Regions from separate parts of the Oceanobacillus sp. FSL K6-2867 genome, predicted to be linked through region 1. Evidence: riboswitches for the same ligand, from Rfam matches in the RefSeq annotation. Region 1 holds a riboswitch; the other holds the start of a gene.
The links. A riboswitch is a leader RNA that binds a small molecule or an ion and turns the genes downstream of it on or off. The one in region 1 is predicted to bind cobalamin.
Positions count from the first base shown of each region.

Region 1 (3,191 bases):
GCTTGCTGGAATAGCGGATAAATAAGTTTTGAGAATGGTTTTGTGTTTCTTCCAGTTCAATTATCGATTTATCATTACGATACAATTTCAAGAAAGATCTTACAATTGTAAGGCGATTAATCTCACTTGTTCCTTCAAATAATCGATTAATTCTTGCATCCCGGTATAAACGCTCTACTTCATATTCTTGCATATATCCGTAACCACCGTGAATTTGTAAGGCTTCGTCTACAACATAGTGCAAAGCTTCCGATGCATAGACTTTATTAATCGAACAATCAACTGCATAATTAGAAAGACGAGCAACAATGTCTTCTTGATTTGATAAGTTGGTTTGCAGATTATCTAACCTATTCGCTGTTACATACGCTGTACATTCAGCTGCAAAAGTTGCTAAAGTCATATTTGCCAGCTTCTCTTGAATCATTGTAAAATAGACAAGCTCCTGATTAAATTGCTTTCGTTCCTTTCCATAATTTACTGCAAACGACAGCGCTTGTTTTGCAGTGCCTACATTAGCAAAGGCAAGCTTTAGACGAGCAAGATTTAATATATTAAGTGCAATGAGATGTCCTTTCCCAACTTGACCAAGCACTTGATCAGCTGACAGCATAACATTATCCATAATCAAGGTTGCAGTTGATGAGCCTTTAATGCCCATCTTCTTTTCTTCTACCCCGATTGAAACACCGGACATTGATCGTTCTACAATAAATGCTGTAATACCATTTTTCGTTTTTGCGAACACCACGAAAACGCTGGCAATATGGGCATTTGTTATCCATTGCTTTTCACCATTTAATACCCATTCATCACTGTTTTCAGTTAAAACTGCAGTTGTTTCTGAAGCCAGTGCATCTGATCCAGCATTTGATTCTGTTAATGCATACGCACCAACCCATTCGCCAGATACAAGCTTCGGCAGATATTGTTTTTTCTGCGCCTGTGTACCAAAATATACATATGGAAGTGTTCCTACACCTGTATGAATATTGAAGGACACACTAAATGATGCACCATAACCTATTCGTTCAGCAATTAAACCTGCAGCTTTTTTGCCCAGATTCATACCCCCATATATTTGGGGAACTTCTGCACCTAATAATCCAAGATCTCCTGCGTTGCGAAATAGTTTTTTAGCAAGTTCATAATCATACGATTCAAGCTTTGTCATATTTGGTGTTACTTGTTTTTGAATAAATTTATCAATGGTTTTAGCAATTAGATTTTCTTCCTCATCGAGGTCGACAGACGTGACTGATTGCTCGCTCGGAAATAGCGTATGCTTTTTAGTTGTCTCAACCTTCTTCACATGCCCGCCTCCTTATTAAAAGAACATAGTCTTACTTTTAAATGTACTTGTTTTTCAGTCAACCCACTTCAATCCCTTGCAAAATCACATAAAAAATGCACACTAACATTCCATATGGAAGTTGTTAGTGCGCATGATAAAAAACAAGCAAACTTGTTTTAAAATTACAAGGCTTCATAATACACGTAACACCTCCTATCCTCGTAGGAATAAATGCCGCTAGATATAGGCAGGTCTCCTGGCTTTAGATCATCGCAATTCGAACCTTCCCATTTTACAACAATAAACAGTGGTATCCATCGAATTGCTCCCTATTACAGTTGCGGGACAGCGTCGGGTTTTCACCGAACTTCCCTTTTAAGCAATAAAATTAAATTTCATTGCACCTACATCTTCAAAACTATTCAGTTATTTTTAAATTATAGCACTCTTCTTTTAAATTAACAACATAATCACGCTTTGAATTAAAGAGCTCTCATCAACATCATTTACAATTTTCAAACCAGCCGCTGATTTTCTTATTGATTCACTACGATAAATTCTTTAATCTATGCATAGGAACTACTAATTATTTCCACACTACATTATGACACAAATAAAGGAGGGAACGCATGAAAAAAATAGGGTTTTTGTTTATACTATTTCTCGTATTTAATCTCCTAACGGGCTTTGAAAATCAAAACAAGCTTGAAATTACAGATACAGAAATAACGGTTATTCAATCGGAAGGTATATTACGTTACGATTTCAAAATCAAAAATAATGGCGAAATACCAATTGAAAGTGATTTTGATTATCCTGGACAGCATCCGTTCGGAATTGAATTCGTCATACAACCAAATCAGAAATTATCTGAAGTGATGGTGATGGAGAAGCATACAAATTATAATAAGATGTTATCTTTAGGCAGCGGATATTCCGAGTATTTCGAACCAAATACAGAAATGTCTGTTCACTTAGAATATAAAATAAAAGACGATGTGGAGCCTGAAAAAGTACAAGAATTTGCATATGATGCGACATTACTTATTCTAGACGGTGTTGATATTGCAGCAGAATTTTCATTGGAAAAATAGAATAAAAGCTATATTATTATTAAATACCTGACACCTTCCTTTTCTACATCTGGCAGTTAAGGAAGGTATCCATTTATAGTTGCTCTATTAGCGCTATTTTATCTGTTTGGATGGCAGACAGCTCTATTTCTTTTTCTGTCAAGGACGTTTCTAATTTCCGTATAATCGATACAACGCCAGCATGCTGGTCCCTTGCTTGTTGTAAAGAGTCCTGAATTCTCCCCTGAACCATCCAATCAACAATTAAACCATCAAAGAAAAAGTCAGCAAATTTCAGCATTCCTGAAATATCGATTTGCAAGTCTGTTACTTCATCGACATCTAATAATTCTTTTTGAAAGCTACGCATCCTCGTTTGTGCATGATGGATATGATCTGTCGCTTTATCAATATGGTCATGCTTAACCATACTCGAAGTCATCCCACCACCAAACATATCAAATGTCCCCCAACCTTCTGCACTTTCAAGGGAACCCATTGCATTATTCAGTGCATGTTCTACATCATAGCCTGCTTCAATCGCTTCATTTAACTCTGTGATGTATGCTCCTATATCGCCTTCATGATCATTTAATTCAAATAAACGATTTCCGAATGCAGCATCTTTTTCCTTAATAATTTGTTCCTTCGCAGACAAAAGAAACTCATAGTCCTTATCTGCAGCCACGACTCCTTGCAATTTATGATGCAATTCATTTATGGAATAGCTAATCTCATCTTTGGTTTTTTCTGCTTCTTCAAGCTGCAGCTGTACCGCAATAGCTTCCTGCTTTTCTTGTCTTAGCTTTTCATGCTTCGATCCA
Region 1 is NZ_CP150144.1:3,721,605-3,724,795, reverse strand. It holds gene NSQ77_RS17970 (acyl-CoA dehydrogenase family protein) at 1-1,312, opposite strand, end outside; cobalamin riboswitch at 1,523-1,717, opposite strand; gene NSQ77_RS17965 (hypothetical protein) at 1,924-2,388, shown strand; gene NSQ77_RS17960 (hypothetical protein) at 2,462-3,191, opposite strand, start outside.

Region 2 (3,191 bases), 490 kb from region 1:
AATTACTTCTCCACTGATAAAAATGCGGGAAGCGGCATATAACCTTACCAGAGGCGAATTCAATACTAAGGTTCCTGTTTTGACACATGATGAAATTGGCGAGCTTGCAACAGAATTCAATCGCATGGGAAGACAGCTGAAATTCCATATTAATGCACTAAGACAAGAAAAAGAACAATTATCAAGTATTGTTAGTTCAATGGCAGATGGTGTCGTAACGATAAACCGAAATGGTGATATTCTTGTTATTAATCCACCAGCCAAAAAATATATGGAAAACTGGTACTTCGAGAATGATATTACAGATGACCAAAACCGCAAACTTCCCAGTGAACTTAATGAAGCACTTCAAGAAGTTTTTGAAAGTGAACAGGCTGTGCTTCGGGAAATTAGCCTGCAGGGCAGAAGTTACGTTATGTTAATGACACCATTATATGATCAATCCTATATTAGGGGTGCGGTGGCGGTAATTCGTGATATGACAGATGAAAGAAGGTTAGATAAGCTGCGTAAAGATTTTATCGCAAATGTTTCGCACGAGTTGCGTACACCAATATCAATGCTCCAAGGATATAGTGAGGCAATTGTAGACGATATTGCAGATACTAAAGAAGCTAAAAATGAACTTGCCCAAATAATCCATGAGGAATCATTGCGCATGGGCCGACTTGTAAATGAACTTCTTGATCTAGCGAGAATGGAAGCTGGGCAAATACAGTTAAATTTAGAGACAATAGAAGTAGAATCATATGCAAAGCGGGTTGTTAATAAATTCAAGAGTTTAGCTGCTGATAACGGTATTGAGTTATCTCTATTATTGGCCATCGATGTTCCAGAAGCAATATTTGATCCAGATCGAATTGAACAGGTTTTTACAAATCTTATCGATAATGCGCTGCGTCATACTTCAGAAGGCGGTAAAGTCCAAGTAACAATAGCCAATCGTGAAAATGAACTATATGTGGAAATTGAAGATAGTGGCAGCGGGATTCCGGAAGAAGATTTACCATTTGTTTTTGAACGCTTTTATAAAGCAGATAAATCACGAGTTCGTAATAAAGAGAAAAAAGGTACAGGATTAGGGCTATCTATCGTGAAACATCTCATTGATGCGCACCATGGTGTGATTCTTGCTAAAAGTAAGCTAAATCAGGGTACTGCTTTCAGCTTTAGACTTCCGCAAAATAAACACAATCACTAGAGCTTTTCTATTCTAATGTGATATGCTATGATAATTTTTGAACTGGGATAAAACATATATATTGAATTTGGATATTCATAGAAAATGCAAAGGTGAAAGTTTCCTTCTTTTTCTTAGAATAGGGAAACCAGTGAGAATCTGGTACTGTCCTCGCAACTGTAATTGATACGAAATAAGCAATGCCACTGTAATTATTTACGGGAAGGGCTTAAAGTAGGTTTGAATCATCAGTCAGTAGACCTGCCAAATTCAATTTGCATCTCTCAATGCTCCCGAGGTATGGTGATTGAGACATTCGAATACATATAGCTTTTTGTCTATAATTATTTGTTTGTCTACAAATCCGGCTCATAGGAGGAGCTGGATTTTTTTAGTTCATAAACATTTCCAGTTACAAATAAAATGGAGGAGGAATGAAATTGAAAAAATGGATTTTCCAGTTTACGGTCACTCTCATGACAATTGGATTGCTGTTTGGTTGTTCATCAGACGACAATACAAACCAAAACACGTCAGTAAGCACAAATAATTCATCACAGTCTGAAGAAGTTGCAGAAGATTCGGTACGTATTACTGTTTCTATCAATGAAGGGGAAGAATATGTAGCTGAAGAAGAGATCGAGATTGAACAAGGCGATATTCTGATGGATGTCATGGAAGAGAATTTCTACATCGAAACTGAGCATGACGGTCAGTTTATTACAAGTATAGAACGGGTTGCAGCTAGTGATGAAGAGAAAACTGCATGGATGTTCTTCGTAAACGATGAAATGGCAACAGTTGGTGCTGGTGAATATGAGTTATCTCCTGGAGATGTTGTTGTTTTTGATTTACAATCCTGGGAATAACTAAATGAGCACATATAGACTTACAATTCTTGCACTACTAGCGGCTTTGGCTGTTGGCGGAAGATATATCTTTCAATTTATTCCGAACGTACAGCCTGTCACAGCGTTAATTATTATTTGTGGTATTATACTTGGTCCAATGTCCGCTCTATTATTAGCAATTTTAACTACATTTCTTTCAAATATGCTCTTGGGTATGGGCTTATGGACAATTTGGCAAACCGTCTCCTGGGGAATAATTGGGTTAATAAGTGGACTATTAAGTAAAATGCTAAAACGTGTACCATTTGTTATTATTGTCCTTTTTGCAATATTTAGTGGATATTTTTATGGCTTCATTATATCGTTAACCACATACCAGGTTACAGGTAAGTTTTGGCCATATTATATTGCGGGACTTCCTTTTGACACAAGTCATGCAATTGGCAACGCAATTTTTATAGTGCTTCTGTATCCGATTATCTCCTTTTTATTTAAAGAATATGCATATAATAGGTTTGACATAAAAAATACCGACTGATTTCAGTTGGTATTTTTTCTTCATATCCATTATAGTTTAGTTGAAACCTTTTTAGATTTATAACGACTATATAATTGAACGGGAGGGTCTTTATGAAGGCCGTTTTCGATAAATTTTATGATACCTACCATCAAGACCTTTTCCAATACATTTTCTATATGGTGAAAGACAGAGAGACGACAGAAGACTTGGTTCAAGAGGTTTATATAAAAGTGTTAAAATCATATGATAATTTCAAGGGTGAAAGCAGTGAGAAAACATGGCTTTTTTCAATTGCACGACACGTTACGTATGATTATTTCCGTTCATTAAAAAGGAAAAGAGATCGAATATATGAGTTCTTTAATTGGAATGATAAGGGTTGTTTAATACCTGATTTAAGCAAGCTTCCAGAAGAAGTCGCCGAAGAAAACGATCAAATCAAACAAGTGTATACATACTTAAACCATTGTACACTGGACCAAAGGAATGTAATAATACTTCGTTATTTGCAATCCTTTTCCATACAAGAAACTGCTGAAATACTTAATTTTACCGTTAGTAAGGTGAAAACGACTCAGCATCGTGCATTAAAGGCATTAAAAAAAGCGATGGTTGAAGGCAACAAGAAAGGAGGAGATGC
Region 2 is NZ_CP150144.1:4,214,502-4,217,692, forward strand. It holds gene NSQ77_RS20465 (ATP-binding protein) at 1-1,201, shown strand, start outside; cobalamin riboswitch at 1,275-1,464, shown strand; gene NSQ77_RS20470 (DUF4430 domain-containing protein) at 1,615-2,049, shown strand; gene NSQ77_RS20475 (ECF transporter S component) at 2,054-2,569, shown strand; gene NSQ77_RS20480 (RNA polymerase sigma factor SigX) at 2,662-3,191, shown strand, end outside.
Region 2: linked by a shared signal. The riboswitch ahead of NSQ77_RS20470 (DUF4430 domain-containing protein) and the one ahead of NSQ77_RS17970 (acyl-CoA dehydrogenase family protein) in region 1 are both predicted to bind cobalamin.